DNA from 3 places in the Paenibacillus sp. J22P51 genome. Region 3 is predicted to be linked to each of the others. Evidence: riboswitches for the same ligand, from Rfam matches in the RefSeq annotation. Region 3 holds a riboswitch; each other region holds the start of a gene.

Region 1 (6,086 bases), on a different contig from region 3:
CGGACCTGAAACAGAAGAAGAAGGATTGCTTAGGTAATTGCCGGCATTGTAAGAAAGAATGTATTGCGATGATTGGGAAGAAGAAGTTGTTATGCGCGGAGTCACCTGACCATTTATATGCCCAGATTAAAGAAATAATCACGGCGTCTAAGGCTAAAAGCGTGATGGCATGAACCTGGATCTACTAAAATTGTTTCTTCCGTTTGTATTTCTATGCACAATTCTGGTAATCTTGTATGTATGGGGAATACGCAAGAGATAACCATACAGAAGGGTGTGTGCACAGATGTTAAACGATACACTAACCGAAGCGCTCAATGAGCAGATGAATTATGAGTTTTACTCCGCGCACGTCTACTTGGCTATTGCTGGTTATTGCGCTGCGGAAAGCTTGGACGGGTTTTCGAACTTTTTTAAAGTACAAGCCGAAGAAGAGAAGTTTCATGCAATGAAAATTTTCAAGTTTATTAATGACCGTGGGAAAAAGGTTAATTTTGCAGGGATGAATACACCAGTGAATCAATATGAGTCGATTTTGGATGCTTTTGAGCATGCTTATCTGCATGAGCAAGAAGTGACCAAACGCATTTACCACTTATCCGACTTAGCGCTGAATGATCGTGAGCATGCGACGATGCAGTTCTTGAAATGGTTCATTGATGAGCAGGTAGAGGAAGAAGCGATGTTCGACAGTATTATTAATAAATTGAAGCGCATTGATAAAGACAGCAATGCTTTCTATATGTTGGATGCTGAATTTGCACAACGCTCGTTTACCCCACCGGCTGCGGAATAATTACATATCCTTTTATGAGACAAAAACTTACTTGTTTCGCATATTTGCGACAGTAAGTTTTTTTCTGTTTGTTGACATAGGGTTGTCAGGGTTTATTTTGTAAAGTAGAAGAAAAAAAGAAGGAAGTGCATCCATGGATAAATTAGATTTAGCCAAAAAGGATAAAGCCTATTATACAGCGCCAGCTAAGCCACAGTTAGTTGAATTTGAACCTATCTCCTATGTTGCTATTGTGGGGAAGGGAGATCCCAATGGTACAGCCTTTGCTAACGCCACAGAAGCGCTATACACGGTCGCATACGGTGTTAAGGCCTATTACAAGAAACTGGAGCAAGACTTCACTGTAGCGAAGCTAGAAGGGCAGTGGTGGGTGGATGGCGATCCTAGATCTGCGCTAGAGGTGCCGAGGGAAGAATGGCATTGGAAGCTGTTGATTCGTATGCCAGCGTATGTCACCGCTGAGGACGTAGAAGTAGCACGTAGAGCTGCCGCTGACAAGAAAAAAGAGCTTAAGATAATCTCCAATGTTGAGTATGAAACTTTGCATGAGGGACGCTGTGTCCAGATGCTGCACGTGGGTCCGTATGCGACCGAGCCAGAAACATTGGCTCAGATGGAGCATTTTATGGAACAAAATCAGCTCAGCTATTGTGGACTTCATCATGAGATTTATTTATCCGATCCGAGGAAGATTGAGCCTGTGAAATTGAAAACGATTTTGCGGTATCCGGTTCAAGCGATAGAAGTGGTGAAGGGGTGATTTTTGCTGTAAAATAGAACATAATGTCGAGATGTGAAGCATGGGAGGGATTGCGGATGCAAAAACGTATCATGACTTCGATTGGACTCGTGGTTATCTTTATTATCTGGATTGGGTTCATGTATCCAGCTCCCGCTGCCCATGCCTCATGGTTAGATCGGGCAAAAGAAATCTATCAACTACCAAGCAATGTCGAGCAGATCCAGAAGGATTATGAGGCTACGAAGCAGCAATTAGAAGAACAGAAGGACAAGCTATCGGAAGCCGTTCGGCAGTCCCAAGAGATCGAAGATCGTCTCTTGAGCCAGAACGAGGCACTTAAGAAGGATAACGAGCAATTGCAAGAGCGATTGAAAGTAATGGAACAACTTGCGCTGGATAAAGAGAAACGAAACCGAAAAATAACCTACATGGTGATTACCGCAGCTGCGCTTGTTGTAGGCTATTTTTTGCTCGGGCGCGTGTTTCGTATTATCGTGTGGCGTAGGAAGAAGCGCGGGATGCGTTAGCAGGCAGGGATGAGGAGGGGATGCGTATGGAGGTCATCTTTGAAAATGCAAGCTTACAAGCAAGGATGGCAACGCTTCAGCTTGAGCAAGGCGAGTCTGTGCATGTGCTGCATCCCAACCAAATTGTAGCGTTCCAAGGGATGCCAGAGCTTAGAGAAGATGCCTTAATGAAGCTTCCCGGTATGTATAGGAAAAAGAGGTTGATCCAATCACGTGTAAGAGGGCCAGGACAATTGCTGATGGGGCTGCCAGAAGCTTATAGCTTGGCTGTACTGCCTTTAGAAGCCGAAGATGACCTTTTGTTTGAGTTTCGTCATGTCTTGTTCTATACGGAAGGTGTGACTTTCACAACGCATTTGCAGAGCGTCAAGAATTCCTTGATCACGCAAGATCTTGTTAAAATGCAATTTCATGGCCCCGGTACGCTAGGCTTATTAACAGCGGGTCCTTTGCATCAGATGGCTTTAGATCCAAAGCAACCTTTATATATCGATGTCAGCTGTCTTGTTGCTTATCCGCGGCAGGCCAAGCTGCGACTTTGTGTATACGGTAATACACTGGCTAGTCAGCATATGAACTATCACTGGGAGATCACTGGCCATGGACATGTGCTTATGCAGCCTTGTAAGCCTGATCCCAAGTTGGACGAGCATATGAAATCGGATAGCTTGCTGCGACGTATAGCTCGGGAAGTGCTGCCTTTTGGTGGAGTTTTCATCAAATAATAAAAAGATTGAAAAAAAAGTTGCATTTGTCCCGAATACCTGATATATTATTCCTTGTCGCCTCAGAGAAACTCTTACTGAGCGAGTGAGAAATAACCGTATGCGGAAGTGGCTCAGCGGTAGAGCATCGCCTTGCCAAGGCGAGGGTCGCGGGTTCGATCCCCGTCTTCCGCTCCAATATTTGCGCCCTTAGCTCAGCTGGATAGAGTATTTGACTACGAATCAAAAGGTCGGGAGTTCGAATCTCTCAGGGCGCGCCATTTACACTTTATCTTCACTACGGGACGTAGCTCAGCTTGGTAGAGCACCTGCTTTGGGAGCAGGGGGTCGCATGTTCAAATCGTGTCGTCCCGACCACTTTAGAATTTTTATATGCGGGCGTAGTTTAATGGTAGAACTTCAGCCTTCCAAGCTGATCGCGCGGGTTCGATTCCCGCCGCCCGCTTAAATAAAAAAGATCACCTTCGGGTGGTCTTTTTTATTTATGCTAGGCTGTGAAGAGAGCCCATAGAGGGTTCGACCGTCCGTGCACACTTCTGAGAATAGGCTATGTAGGACGAGCGTCCAAATATACCACCAGTTGCTTCCGTAGGAAGCGTTATAATAAGCATTTGGAGTATTCCCATAGAGGTTCACCCATTCATGGGTCATGCGTTGCCAGCGGGCTTTCCTACTGCGGCACATGCTTTTTATCAAAGTGGTAAGGTGTTGCATGATCAGAAGGCTTTGTTGGATACCCTAATCTGAAAGGAGATGCCAACGATGGAGTTAGTTGATTCATTTAATGATGTATTCGAACTGATGGAATCCGCTTTTCCTGATACGGAGATAAGGACCTATGAAGGGCAGCGAGCGCTGCTTTCGCATCCTAATTACAGAATTGATGTCGAGAGGGAGGCTCATGGGCAACTGCTTGGCTTTGTGGCAAGTTGGAATTTCGGTACGTTCCGATTTGTGGAGCATATTGCAGTCCATACCGCGATTCGGGGCGGAGGGATAGGCAAACGAATGCTGACGACATATATGAGCAGCGCTGCAACGCCTATCGTACTTGAAGTCGAGCCGCCAAATACGTCGGATGCCAAGCGGAGAATTGAATTTTATGAGCGGTGCGGCTTTCATTTGAACCTATTTCCCTATGAGCAGCCTCCTCTCAGAGAAGGGCAACTGTCATTACCTCTCCAAATCATGAGTTATCCTCATCCGTTGACGGAAAAAGAGTTTGGGCCCTACAAGAACACTCTCTACGCAGAGGTATATAGGCAGTAATGGTAAGGGCACCTCAGGATAATAATCTCTGGAGGTGCTTTTGTTCATGTGGCACAACCCGAAAAGGAAACACTTACCACCGCGAAAAGGTTGTCAGGCGAAAACGAACTGTGCTAGTCTAACATAGACAAAAAATGCCGAATCTCGGAGCATCAAAAGCTCCGGTACGGGGGACTTCTTTACTTGGGGTGAATGGATGCTTAGTTAGTCTTAGACTAATGGAGCGCACTAGGGAAAACCTCTTCCCGAACCCGTCAACTAACCTCGGAGGCTTCAAGGAGGACAATGTTTTGAAACTTTTTACAAAAAGTGTTATTTGCTCATGCGTTCTTTTGGGCGCAGCCATCTCCATGTTCAACGCTCCATCAGCTCAAGCTGCGACAGACACCTCTTCGGTGAAGGTTCAAGTGAATGACGAACTGGTGCAATTCCCTGAAGTACAGCCGTTTATTGACACAGAGGGTAAGCTTCAGGTGCCACTGCGTGTGCTGTCGGAGAAGCTAGGTTATCAAGTGGACTGGGCGAAGCAAGGTGATGAAGTTGTCGTCACCCTAAAGAACAATGAGCAGGCGATTCAACTAACAACGGACGAAGAGCAAGCGGTAGTCAACAGTAAGTTAGTTGAATTAGAGAGCAGTCCGACACTGCTTAAGGGAAATACCTTCGTTCCTTTGCGTTTCATAACAGAGACGTTTGGATCTCCGATTGCGTGGAATGATGCGAATAAAATCGCCATCGTTGAAGAGGACGGTAAGTCCCATAAGCCAGCATGGATTGCACCGCCACCAGCAGCCGCCCCAGCACTAAAGGTCGTTCAGCCATCCGTTTCAGCTCAAATTATTCAAGCTGCAACGACTTTTAAAGGAACGCCTTATCAATGGGGAGGAACAACACCCAAAGGTTTTGATTGTTCTGGATTCGTTCGCTACTTGTTCGAGGCCAAAGGCATCGAGCTGCCGCGTACCTCTGTCCAAATGTATGATCAAGCAGGTGCAAGAGTGACGGATTTGAAAGAAGGAGATCTCGTATTCTTTGCTTCAAACATCGTCAATCATGTGGGCATCTATTTGGGAAATAATCAATTCATTTCCGCGACGACGTCCGGTGGTGTAAAGGTCGATAGTCTCGCTAGCACCTATTGGAGCTCCAGATATGTAGGGGCAAAACGCGTGCTTTAAGCTAAGGACTAACACAAGTAGAAGCAAGTTGTTTAAGAGCGTATGTTCGCTAGGGCTTTCACAATGGAAAGCCTGGCGGGCAGATGCTCTTTTTTTGTGCGAATATCTGCGATTTTTATCGAATTTTTGAGAATTATAGCCTATAATGGAGAAATGGTTGGAAGAAAGTAGGTGACGCGTGCGACATGCAAGTCAGTGTCTGGAAAAGCTGGTTTCATAAAATTAAATTGTCGGGTCGAACAGATCGCATGTATAGCGTAGAAACGGGTCCTGCCATACCGGAAGATATCCGGGAAGTGATTGGGCAATTTTTTCAAACTTATAACCATTTCAAAGGGGCAAGGCAATTCCAAACGGATACGTTTATTAGAGAAGTATTCTACGCGACCAAGCAAGATCCAAAGGATCAGCGCTCCATAGATGAGATGGAATCGTATATTCATAGCAAAAATACACATCGATTGCGATTGAAATCGTACATCATCGATGAGTATTTACGCATTGGTGAGAAGGTGTGCATGATCGGCGTAACGCGGGAGTTTAGCAATGCGCATCGAAATCGTGTGCTTTATTTTATCGTGAATGAGGATGGGGCTTGGCGGTTTCATCATATCGTGAGATCACACCATGGCAAAATTCTTGAGAAGTTTCAGGTGAAGGAACAGGTTGGATTTGTGGTAGGGGATGATAAAGTGGCGCTTCTCTTTCTGACACATGCCGATTCCGCAGACGCTTCCACCTATATGTTGGGTGATTATGTCCATACGGAAGGCTATCTGGAAGTGGAACAAGAGGTAAGCGGTCAGCTCTATTATCGAGTCGTACGGATGAACCGTGTACATTAATTGG
Region 2 (6,086 bases), on a different contig from region 3:
CGAGGGAAGAACTCGTACTTTTTTTATCGGATGCCCCTGGGAGCCCGGATTTCACCAAAACAGAGCATAAGCATGAACTTGACAAGCTAATCAGCGAACTTACTACAAAAGGAAGTATGGTGGGGGAGCTCGGTATTAAGGAGCATAAGTATATTTGGCAGGCACGAAAACCATAAACGGAGGACGTATGAAACGCTTAAAAAAATTAGTTAGAAGTAAAATTGTTTGGGCCTTACTTATTCTCATTGTATTTATTTACGTAAATAATACCTCGTTACTTGCCAAAGAGCGGAGTGGTGATCCCTTTCTGATGGCACATCGCGGGCTCGCACAAACGTTCCATACGGAGAATCTGAAAAACGATACCTGCACAGCCGAACGTATTTTCGAACCAGAGCATCCTTATTTGGAGAATACGATTCCTTCCATGCAAGCAGCGTTTGACGCTGGTGCAGATGAGGTCGAATTGGACATTCATGTGACCAAAGATGACCAATTCGCGGTCTTTCATGATTGGACGCTCGATTGTCGGACGAATGTCAAAGGTCAGTCTAAAGACTACACGATGACTGAGTTGAAAAAGGTGGATATTGGTTACGGCTACACGGCCGACAATGGGAAAACGTACCCTTTTCGAGGTAAAGGGGTGGGATTAATGCCTTCGTTAACGGAGGTACTCACACAGTTTCCAAACAAAATGCTCCTGATACATATTAAAACCAATGATCCCAATGAGGGAGACTTACTCGTTGAAACGTTGGCTAAGTTATCGCCAGAGCGTCGGAGCCAATTGACGATCTATGGCGGGAATGTACCTGTTGCGATAGTGAAGGAAAAGCTGCCTGACATGCGCGTAATATCAATAGATACAATGAAAAGCTGTCTACTCCCTTACCTTTCCTATGGGTGGACAGGTATTACACCTGCTGCGTGCGAGCATATTCAAATTCATATACCAGATAAGTTAGCACCGTTGCTATGGGGATGGCCGAACAAGTTTCTAAACCGGATGGTTAAAGTGGATACGAGAGTTATTGTGGTTGGTGGAAATGGGACTGAGTTTTCAACGGGGTTTGATACTTTGGCGGATGTGGAGCGGCTTCCGGCATCGTATTCAGGTGGAATTTGGACAAATCGGATTGATCGGATTGCGCCTTTATTTAAGGAGAAGAACCGATAACTAGAAGGGCGACCCAGTAGAAATATCTACTTGAGGGAAGCCCTTTTTCTCTTGTACGCTATCTTCGCGCAACCTTACTTATAAAAAGACGACTGAAATGGTGTCAACGCCGCAATAACCGCATCTCGAAAAACATCACTCCGCGTAATTCGCCCATCGCTAAACAAGCCATATGCGCCCTCTTTGTGATTGCTCCCTACGGTGCTGCTCAATTCATCAATAATATGACGCAGCTCGGTGCCGCCTTGCTTCAATCTCTCGCCAATTGTATTGGGGATGGGAAAATACAGACCTTTGCCGACGAAAAGCCGCTTCCCGTCCCATGCTGCACAAACGGAGAAGAGATACCATTGTTTCGTATGGACCTCGTCGTAGGAAAGTCCACCTTCTAGACCAAGCCCAATATCTGCACCGGGCTCAGCGTTAAGCACACGTTTCGCCCGATTGATGGCACCGAGGACGGTTTCGTCTTCTGTCATAGGCTGATCGGACACACCGGAAGGGACGGAGTGACAGATCGGTTCAATACCAGAAGCCAAGACCACGGCAGCTCGTTTGGCTTGATTGTGCGTACCTAACGCAATGCTTATTTCTTTTTTCAACATATGACACCACTCCTTGTAAACGTACTGCGAAAGAACGTGATTATTTAGCACTAGTATACCATGGTTTTAATTCAGGCATGGTAAATGAGGTATTGGCTTGATGACAAGCTTGAGATTTCAAGCTTATTTTTTTGTTTCAAAACATTTCCAGTAGCGTTTGCGTCAAATCAGTAGATGGAACGGTTAGGGGGAACAGAAATGAAAATAAGGTACGGTCGAATGTTGTTCGTATTGAGTTGTTTGTTGCTTAGTTCATGCTCGGATTCGAGGTACGATATAGACAAAGGGACCGCAAAAGGAGACGTCATTAATATTCATGGCAGAATCATTAATCTTGATCGTTTCAATCAATTTTTGAAAAACGTTGAAGGGCACGTTGAGAGTCAGATTCGGATCATGCAAATGACCATTGAGGGGGATCCGATTTATTATGATTTTGCTTTTAAAAAAGATAAGATTTCTTATACTTATGATAATTCAGAGGACAAACATGGCAGCAAACAACGACTGAAGACGGAATGTACACGTATTGTTTCTGAGAAAGTAGAACGAGGTGTTTCATATAAGCTGGATGGTTGTAAGGATGTTGCGATTGGGGAGACTTTTAGCTTTGTGGCAGCGGGTAGTGGGGGATAGTGAGATTAATTCGAGGAGAGAGATAAAATGAAAAAGTTTTTGCTTGGGTTGACCTGTGGAATACGTACCTATTCGTTTTATCGGCGAGGGGTTAGGATTAGGCGTTTCATACAATTCACGTGATCATGTTATTTCATTGATGAATGAACCAGCAAGCTTTGCAGACGAAACGGCTAAAAAGGTATGGCAAATCCAATATCGATTGAACGTTGGGAATGATCAAAAATACGTAAGAGAACTTCTTGGTAATCCTGCGGCTGAACGAACAAATGATGATAAGCAGCAAGCTGTATGGCGTTATGATATTTTACCTTCCGCAGACTATCAGTACTTAGGGCTAAATATCGATCTTAAAGGGATTGAGCAAGGGGAATTAGGTGGACAGATAGTCTTAACATGGTCAGATGAAGGGAAAGTTGAGAAAGTTGAACTTTGGTATTCACAAGGGAAAGATAGACAAATCTATACTTATTTTATCTATCCGGACGGTTCAACAGCTGGGGCTAAATACGAGTAGATTATGGTGAATAGGAGTTAACGGGATCTAAATGGAAAATTTTGAGTCATGTATTCATTGATTTCACATGATACAATCTTTAAGATCCATTTTGGATCAAAAACTTAGAAGGCCGAAGCTTTTATGAAGCACGGGGGACCCAATCTTTGGGGTGAAGCCGCAATCTCGCGGCCGGGTGATTACTCTTTGATCCGAATCCGACAGCTAACCTCGCAGGCCGCAAAAAGGAGAGGTTTATTTTGAAACGTTACAAAAAGCTTGTAGTTACTGGTGCACTAGGTTTGACCGTCCTTATGGGAGCGAATGCGGCATTTGCTGCAACGGGAACTCATACGGTAGCGGGCAACGATACCATGTGGTTAATCTCCAAGAAGTACGGCGTTAGCCTATCTTCACTTATTAAGGCAAATCCTCAAGTTGCCAATCCCAACGTTATTTGGTCGGGGATGAAGCTCAATATTCCTGGAAGCACAAGTACAACTGCACCTGTCAAACCACCGGTTACGACTGCGCCTTCGCAATCTACTTTTGCAAGCCAAGTGGTTAACCTTGTTAACCAGGAGCGTACTAAGGCTGGACTGAAGCCTTTGGCCAGTAACAGCGCATTAACCGCGATGGCATTGGATAAAGCGAAAGATATGTACAATAACGGGTATTTCGATCACACATCACCAACCTACGGCTCTCCTTTTGATATGATGCGCTCCTACGGCATTAGCTATTCCTATGCGGGTGAAAACATCGCTAAAGGTCAACAAACGCCACAAGCCGTCATGACAGCATGGATGAACAGTGCAGGTCATCGTCAAAATATTCTAAGCCCCAACTTCACTCAAATCGGTGTTGCCTATTATAACGGTGAGTGGGTTCAGGAGTTCATTAGTAACTAATGAGTAATGAGTATTGCAATATTAAATACAGCAATAAATCGCGGCAGCCTTCCATTGGGAGGCTGTTTTTTATTTATAACAAAGTCAAAGGAGATTAGTTATTCTTGTCGAATTGGGTTTTATCTGCGGGATTGGAGTTTTTGCTATGCCTAAATCATTTCTACATTCAATATCAATCGTTGTCATAATGGGATTAACAGCATGTGAATCGTCCGTCGTTCCAGCTGAATTGCTACCAACTGCAAGTTCGGCTATTGTAACACCCATTTTGCCTAGCGCTTCACCACAAAATGTAACCAATGTGAAACCGAAGTCAGTTGAAGAAATTATGGACTTTCTCGTACAGAATGTAGATGAAATAAAGAAATACAAACAAATGATAGAAGAAGCCAATATATCAAAAGTCATATTTTTAAGTGATGGTTTAATAAATATCCCAGAAAGAACAGGAAAGTATTACGATTTATACATAGGAGAGAGTTTCAGTGATCATGTTGTTAGGTGGCAAACGTTTTATGTCAGTGAGGATATGAAAGAGATTCTTATTGTGGATGTAATTACGGGTTATAATTTAACCTTGGAAGAGTGGAGAAAACGCGCTCAATGACTTAACCTTACCGTAAGAAACGTATGGTTTTCTGGTTATTCTTTGCTTTTCACTCTTACTATCAAATATGTAATCAAATGAATCAAGAGGTGCAACCAGTGATAAAGGTATTCACAGAAATTGAAATTGAAGCAGCGATTGATGTTTGTTTTGACATGGCAAGTAATATTGATATACATACGCAGACTGTCTGGCCTCACACCAAGGAACGAGCGATTGCTGGAACAACAACAGGCATGATAAGCGGCGGGGAAACGGTCACTTTTGAGGCGCGGCACTTTTTCATTAGGCAAAGACATACTTCACTCATTTCAAATTACGTTCGACCCTATCGCTTTGTTGATGAAATGCTGCAGGGTACTTTCAAAAGTATGAGACACGAACATGAATTTATTGATTTAGGTAATCGAACCTTAATGAAGGATACCTTATATTTCGAAGCTCCATTGGGCTGGCTCGGATGGGTAGTTGAGAGAGTTGTCTTAAAGAAATATATGATGAGATTTTTGACATATCGGAACGAACAGTTAAAGATTTTAGCTGAAAAAGGTTAGGATAAGGAGCTAGCTATGTTCCAGTTTAATGGTTGGGCTGTTTTAAGGTATCACACACATGATACCGATTCCAGACTGCAAGATCTTAGGATCGCTGAGTTGAAAAGCTTAATTTCTGAACTTGATGTGGAAAAGCTAGTCACGCTTAAACAACGTAATGGGCATGACTCTGTTCTTATTTCCGGGATGCACAATCATCGCAGTGATTATGTGATTGAGTTATTTCAACAAATTGGTGAGATAATGCCGGGCTCCTATGGACTACTTTATATTCAAGATGATGAAGACTTTAGTGAGCAGCACGACAATTCCAATTGCTTCGTAGTATGGAAATTAATACGCGGAAATTTAACTAAGGAGAAAGACGTCTATTTGTCTTCTGTAATCCCTACGCTTGAAGATCCTTTTGACGAGAGTCGATTGGATTAACTAGATTGGAGGTATCCAAGTGAAATTCTACATCGCATCTAGTTTCAAGAACGTCGACAATGTACGAAAAGTCGCACAACGGTTGAAGTCACGGGGATGCATACAAACCTTCGACTGGACGGTTCATACAGGTAATGCTACTCTTCAAGTGCTCGCGGAGATCGGTCAAATAGAGAAAGAAGCTGTGTTGAATGCAGACATATTCATCATCATGCTACCGGCAGGCAAGGGAAGCCACGTAGAAATGGGACTTGCTTTAGGTGCTAGGAAGACAATATTTTTGTATGCTGCTGACGATGAGATGAATGAAATTGAAAAAACATGCACGTTTTACCAGTTGCCAGAGGTGCATAAAATCATCGGAACGATAGACGATTTGGTTTCTCAAATTCATTATCTATAGAGTAGGCTAAGGGAACCTAGGGGCGCTATTTTAAAAAAATCAGGTATTTTCGGAGATTAGCGGAACTAAGAGACGCTATTTATACGAATTTCGTGATTTTTTACGATTTTTGAACAAATAAGACCCTGTAGTTCCGTTCGATGACAATTTAGCAAGATTCGCCATGAATAGTGTCTCCTAGTTCCCTTAGATCAGCATACCCATTGGAAAAGCGGTCGAATTATGATTGAAAAGAACATAAGTACTTTTAAAAATAGAGGGGTTC
Region 3 (6,086 bases):
AGTTGAGACGCATGACTAGAGATGAAGCGGGTGTGACGGTTGCGTTCGCCAATCAGATGAAATATCACGATAAGTTCAATATTGAAGGGGTTAAAAGAGTTCTTGCTGTCGATGCACTTTCTGCAAGCTGGAAGCAATCATTCAGGAAACGCTTAATGGAGCTCGAAGCATGATAACAGGAGTCATTCTTGCAGGAGGCTTGAATCGCCGTATGGGGGGGAGACACAAGGCGCTCTTACCTGTGCAGGGGGAAGCTATTCTGCTAAGACAACTGAAAGAAATGTCGCGCGCGTGCGAGCAAATTATCGTGGTAACAAATGCAAGTGAGGCTTTGCAGCCATTACTTGCTGAGGTAGAGGGGATTAGCGTGCAGTGTGTGAGCGACCACTATCTCCAAAAGGGCCCTTTGAGCGGTATTCATGCCGCCTCCAGCGTTGCTCTTGGGACTCATTTATGGATAGTCGGCTGCGACATGCCTTTCATCTCTGCAGATGCAGCTAGAGTCATGGAAGAGGTATGCCGAGAGTCGAATGTGGATGCGGTCATCCCGGAAATTGAGGGCCGCCTGCATCCCCTCCATGGGATTTATGCCAGAGAGGTAGGGCCTGAGGCTGAACTCCTGCTTCAACAACAAAGCTATCGATTGATGGGGTTGCTTGATCATTTGGATTGGCGTGCTGTAGGGACGGATGAGTTCGTGCAACGTGGGCTCCGAACGAATTTTGCTACGAATATTAATACACCAGAAGAATATGAAGACATGTTAGTAAATCTACCATTGTGAATTGAATTTCAGATGAAATGCTTTAAAATCTAGGATTTTGTCAGGAAATATGCCATAATGGACAGAGAGAGAAGGTGAACTTCTATGCCAAAACTGCTAATGGATCGTTTTGGACGGATGCATGATTACCTGCGCATCTCAGTGACCGATCGTTGTAATTTGCGTTGTGTATATTGTATGCCGGAAGAAGGAATGGAATTTGAGCCGGATGAGAAGCTGTTAACTTTTGATGAAATAACAGAGATCGTCCGTATATTAGCTGGTCTTGGTGTTCGCAAATTGCGATTAACCGGCGGAGAGCCTCTGGTTCGTAAAAACCTGGAGCAGCTGATCGGCATGCTATCACAGATTCCCGGTATTGAAGATATAGCATTGACTACGAATGGGATTTACTTTGCATCGCGGGCTGAGAAGCTTCGGGCAGCAGGGTTAACTCGTGTAAATATTAGTTTGGATTCGTTGAAAGCAGATCGGTTCTCGATGATCACGCGTGGCGGGGATATTCGCCGTGTTTTAGCCTCGATTGAAGAAGCTTATCGTGTTGGTATTACGCCGATTAAGCTGAATGTGGTGCTGATGAAAGGCATTAATGATGATGAAATCGCTGATTTCTTACAAATGACGATTGATCGCCCGATTCAAGTTCGATTTATTGAATATATGCCAATCGGTCATCAAGATGAGGATTGGAAAAGCCGTTACCTATCGCTTACGACAGTCCTCGATCGCTGCAAGGAAATGGGTTGGGAAGCTAAAGCTTCCGACGCGGTTTATGGCAATGGCCCTGCACAGAATTATCGCATTGAGGGGGCATTAGGTTCCTTCGGTCTTATTCATCCGATTAGCGATCACTTCTGTGAAACCTGCAATCGCCTGCGACTGACGGCAGATGGGAATATCAAGCCTTGCTTGTATTGGTCGGATGAATTTAATGTCCGAAAATATATTGGCGATGTTGCTGCGGTGGAAGACTTGTTCTTCCGAGCGCTGGATATTAAACCGCAAAACCACGAGATGGCTCAGGCTTTGATGAATGAAGAGCAGTCGCATACACCAACTAATCGCAGAATGTCGCAAATCGGCGGCTAGCTAGAGGGCATGGGGGGCATTGGAAGCAAGTGAAGCAGGCGAACAGCGAAATGAAGCTTAGGTTTGGCCGTAATGTGATCTCGGTCGAAGAGGCGCGAGCCGCACTTTACGAGCACGTTAAACCCACGGAGACGGAGTCCGTTTCGCTGCCGACGTCCTTCGGCAGAAGGTTGGCGAAGGATATTTATGCGGATCATGCTGTACCACATTTCCGCAGATCGGGTGTAGATGGGTATGCTGTTCGTTCACTGGATATCGCAGAGGCATCACCGGATGCACCGGTTATCTTACATGTGATCGAGCGGATTCCAAGCGGTACCATGCCCCAGCAGACGATTCAGGCAGGGACCGCTGCACGTATCATGACGGGGGCGCCTGTTCCAGATGGTGCTGATACTGTTGTAATGCTGGAGATGACGGATTCCTTGCAGGAGGAGTTACTGTCTTCCATTGATCCCAAGGTGAAAATTAAGAAAAATGTGCAAGCGGCAAGTAATATTACGCCAATTGCAGGTGAAGTTGCCCGAGGGGAACTCGTCATCGCCCGTGGAACCCGAATTGGTCCAGGAGAAGCCGCGATCTTGGCGACCTTCGGTTTCTCAGAGGTTGAGGTGTACCGGAAGCCAAGAGTGGCTATTTTCTCAACGGGGTCAGAGCTTCTACATGTCGAACAGGAGCTGCAGCCTGGGAAAATACGCAATAGCAACAGCTACATGCTGGCGGTACAAGTGGAAGCAATTGGGGGATCGGCCTTGATCATGCCGGCACTCTCTGATGATCCTCAGCAGGTGGAAGCCTTACTTGAGGCCGTATTGCCTAATGTCGACCTCATTCTGACTTCAGGCGGTGTCTCTGTTGGCGATTACGATGTCCTTGTCGATCTATTCGGTCGATTCGACGGGAAGCTGTTGTTTAACAAAGTAGCCATGCGGCCAGGCACGCCGACGAGTGCTGCGCTATGGAAGGGAAAGCTGTTAATGGCGCTGTCCGGTAATCCCGGGGCATCGTTCGTTGGCTTCGAGCTATTTGCTAAGCCCATTATTAACGCGATGCTGGGGAGCCAGCGTCCTGTGGCGGAAGAGTTTACAGCCTTTTTAGATGTTCCTTATGATAAACCGTCCGCCTATCCTCGCTATATAAGGGGGACAACACGCATCGAAGCAGGTACCTTATGGGTGAGACCAGCTGGCATTGATAAGTCGAGTATTATGGTGTCGATCAAGGATGCAGATTGCTTGATTTGGCTGCCAGCAGGTGGGCAAGGCTTTCAGCGTGGCCATATTGTGAAGGTCTATACAACGAGATAACGTAGTGAACTTATACTTTTATAAATAAAATGATATACGCTATATCATCAAATATTTGGCGCTAACAAGTAACCGTCTGTCAGGAGGGTCAGCTGTAGCGTCTTTTTTTGCAACTAGTTATAAATCGGCCATTGAGGGAGATAGGCTCGGAAACTCGTTTAACTCAGCAGTGGTGAATGTGAACTGGAAGGGGGAGCGCGCATCCCCCCCATGGAAGCGGGTACTTATCTTGGAGGTCATCTTAAGCAGATCCTGACACAACGAACAAGTGGTATCAATTTTAAATAAAAAGAAACCCGCCTGCTGAAGCTCTAAATGAGTGCTTCAGTAGGCGGGTCTATTTTCAATGTAGAAAGTTTAGCGGGACATGGTCCTAATAGAAAGTTGCAAGAATAATGACCAACAGCACATAAAGAACAAGAATAACGCCTACAGAATTTCCGTATCCTGGCGTTCCACAACTACCTACAGCTGACATAGTATCCCCTCCGGTTTTCAATTGATATGGGTAAAACACTATACATCATATGAAGGCGGGATATATGTTGATTGGACGAATGCCCTCTTTTCATCGGAACATTCACCTACGAAAAAAGCTGCACTTGAGTGAATTCTCAAGGCAGCTTTCTTCAATTACTAATTGGGAATTTGATACACTTTAATTTTCTGAATGCCAAAGCTTTGTAAGGATTTCCTTGAACCTGGAACAAAGATATCCATTCGCTTTCCTTTAATGGCCCCGCCGGTATCTGTCGCATACACGTACATACCGCCTGTAGGAAGCCCACCAAAAGAATAACCTTCAATATAAAGTTTCGTGCCAAGTGGAATTACGGATGGATCAACAGCAACTGTGCCGATCGCAAGTGGGTTGCCCATGTAATCAAAGGCTCCATAACCACCATTTTCAGAAGGATCTGCCGAATAAGCTGTGGACTCGAAAATTTCATAGTCTGGTGCATGATGTCCGCCATCTTTGTTTAAAATGGCTAAATTGCTGCTAGCATCCCACTGTACAGGAACCCCTGCAGCGGTGGAAAGAAAACGTAGCGGCACATAAACTCGCCCATTTTGAAACTGGGAAGCTCCCTCTAAGACCACGGGGGTATTATCGATGCTGGCTTCTTTTTCTCCGGATACCAAGGTAATCGTATGTTTGTTGTTATTTAATGTTACCTTAATTTGATTTCCTTCTTTTTGCCAGTTCACGGTATAACCAAGCTTCTCGGTTACGAACCGAAGTGGAACTTGGGTTGTGTGGTTGCCATCCAGAAATGGCTGTGCATCTGGGAAATGAATCAGGTCATCATTGACTTGCACTTTCACTTCCATTTCAGCTGCTTGAGCCGAAAATGGGGAAAGAAAGCCTCCTGCCAATACAGATAGTGAAATGGCAAGGCTAGTTAACCCTTTGGTAAGCTTATTCAATTGGTAATCCTCCTTCATGAGCCTTCGAGGTTAGTTGACGGGTTCGGGAAGAAGGTTCTCCCTAGTCTGCTCCAAGCCGAAGCAAATATTCACCCCAAGTATTTCGTCCCCCGTACCAGTGCCTTATTTATGCACCAGACTCGGCTTCAAATATTTTATCATCGCACGCAGGCTCGAACAACGACCAAATTATGGGTGAACACAAATATACTAGACTTAGGTCTAGGTTCAAAAACAGTCGATAGTCGGTTTTAGACTTTCTGAAATTGAGCTACGATAGGAGTATGATGAAGGGTGAGGGGCGATAGACATGAACAATAAGAATCGGGAAATTGATCCTACTAATATATTTGATCGAATTGGCAAAATGGCTGAAACCGTCTGGCAGGAGACCATTGGAAAAACGACGCCAGGCGTCTATGATGATGGCACCATTGCCAAGCTTGAGGAGCGCTATGAAGAAGCGCTTCAGGCAACGATTGCGCTGCGCAGTCACATCGCGCGAGCGGAAGAGATGGCGAAGCTGCGCGGCGAGCAGGCCGAGCTGGCGATGCGCGCCGGCGAAGAGGACCTCGCGCGGCTCGCGCTGCAAGAGAAGCTGCGCGAGGAAGCCGCTGGCGAGCACTACCGCGCGCAGTACGCGAGCAGCCAGGACTTGTGCCTGGCGCTCGCAGAGGAACTGCGCGAGCTGCGTGCCGGGCACGCAGCCGAGGATGGGCAGCCGCGTGGCGGGCTGCACGGCAAAGAGGCTCGCGACACATGGCGCGAGCTGGAGGTCACCGGCCGCGAGCTCGGCCGGGAAGCGCTGCAGGGGCTCCGCGTGGCGGGCCGCCTGTCGAAGGAGACGCTGAAGGAGGCCGGTGGCAACCTTCAGCATGAGCTGCGTTCGCTGCGCAGCAAGCTGCAGCATGAGTGGCAGCAAGAGCAGCGCTCGCGCGATGAGCGAGACCCGCGCGGCAGAAAATAGCCATGGATCGTGACCTCCACGGAAGCAAAGCCTTGCGGGATAAGGATTTGCATCTTGGAGGTCGTCCATTCTTATGGTATGCTAGGAATCGTATGAACGAAAGAGAAATGGCAGCAAGAGGAGGTGCATCGATGGGAGAAGATACGAAAAATAACCGCAGCCGGAATACAGCGCTTGTGCTGATTGGAGCCGGTGTTTTTTTGCTTCTGGATCATACCGTAGGTTTTTTTCCCATAATGGCCGTAATCCTTATATTGCTGGGCATTCATCGTGTTCGTTCACGTAAAGAACGCAAGGGTTATGTGCTGATGGGGATCGGTGCCGTCATTTTATTTGGTGATCATCTCACAATCGCTATTTCGGTTGTGTTGATTTCATTAGGTTTCTTTTTTATTCGATCCAAGCAGGTTCATAAAGATGAGACTTACACACAAAAGCAAAAGATCGTAGATAGCATACGTCTCGGCCGAGAGCCTTGGATTCTACGGAATACTTCGACATGGTACTTGGT

What was found. A riboswitch is a leader RNA that binds a small molecule or an ion and turns the genes downstream of it on or off. The one in region 3 is predicted to bind cyclic di-AMP.
Region 1: linked by a shared signal. The riboswitch ahead of AC58QC_RS10980 (C40 family peptidase) and the one ahead of AC58QC_RS18930 (stalk domain-containing protein) in region 3 are both predicted to bind cyclic di-AMP.
Region 2: linked by a shared signal. The riboswitch ahead of AC58QC_RS17505 (CAP domain-containing protein) and the one ahead of AC58QC_RS18930 (stalk domain-containing protein) in region 3 are both predicted to bind cyclic di-AMP.

Annotation. Positions count from the first base shown of each region.
Region 1 is NZ_JCAUAZ010000004.1:1,201-7,286, forward strand. It holds gene AC58QC_RS10930 (DUF1450 domain-containing protein) at 1-173, shown strand, start outside; gene AC58QC_RS10935 (ferritin) at 287-796, shown strand; gene AC58QC_RS10940 (GyrI-like domain-containing protein) at 930-1,556, shown strand; gene AC58QC_RS10945 (SH3 domain-containing protein) at 1,613-2,065, shown strand; gene AC58QC_RS10950 (AIM24 family protein) at 2,092-2,790, shown strand; tRNA gene AC58QC_RS10955 (tRNA-Gly) at 2,893-2,967, shown strand; tRNA gene AC58QC_RS10960 (tRNA-Arg) at 2,974-3,050, shown strand; tRNA gene AC58QC_RS10965 (tRNA-Pro) at 3,071-3,147, shown strand; tRNA gene AC58QC_RS10970 (tRNA-Gly) at 3,165-3,235, shown strand; gene AC58QC_RS10975 (GNAT family N-acetyltransferase) at 3,553-4,059, shown strand; cyclic di-AMP (ydaO/yuaA leader) riboswitch at 4,185-4,347, shown strand; gene AC58QC_RS10980 (C40 family peptidase) at 4,350-5,237, shown strand; gene AC58QC_RS10985 (hypothetical protein) at 5,423-6,082, shown strand.
Region 2 is NZ_JCAUAZ010000007.1:258,097-264,182, forward strand. It holds gene AC58QC_RS17480 (class I SAM-dependent methyltransferase) at 1-176, shown strand, start outside; gene AC58QC_RS17485 (glycerophosphodiester phosphodiesterase family protein) at 188-1,180, shown strand; gene AC58QC_RS17490 (DUF84 family protein) at 1,255-1,785, opposite strand; gene AC58QC_RS17495 (DUF4362 domain-containing protein) at 1,984-2,421, shown strand; gene AC58QC_RS17500 (hypothetical protein) at 2,477-2,938, shown strand; cyclic di-AMP (ydaO/yuaA leader) riboswitch at 3,039-3,172, shown strand; gene AC58QC_RS17505 (CAP domain-containing protein) at 3,178-3,828, shown strand; gene AC58QC_RS17510 (hypothetical protein) at 3,974-4,435, shown strand; gene AC58QC_RS17515 (SRPBCC family protein) at 4,534-4,989, shown strand; gene AC58QC_RS17520 (Imm7 family immunity protein) at 5,005-5,418, shown strand; gene AC58QC_RS17525 (group-specific protein) at 5,438-5,821, shown strand.
Region 3 is NZ_JCAUAZ010000008.1:249,300-255,385, reverse strand. It holds gene AC58QC_RS18955 (MOSC domain-containing protein) at 1-173, shown strand, start outside; gene mobA (molybdenum cofactor guanylyltransferase) at 170-784, shown strand; gene moaA (GTP 3',8-cyclase MoaA) at 869-1,873, shown strand; gene AC58QC_RS18940 (molybdopterin molybdotransferase MoeA) at 1,903-3,180, shown strand; gene AC58QC_RS18935 (YjcZ family sporulation protein) at 3,554-3,658, opposite strand; gene AC58QC_RS18930 (stalk domain-containing protein) at 3,817-4,608, opposite strand; cyclic di-AMP (ydaO/yuaA leader) riboswitch at 4,613-4,764, opposite strand; gene AC58QC_RS18925 (PspA/IM30 family protein) at 4,919-5,575, shown strand; gene liaF (cell wall-active antibiotics response protein LiaF) at 5,707-6,086, shown strand, end outside.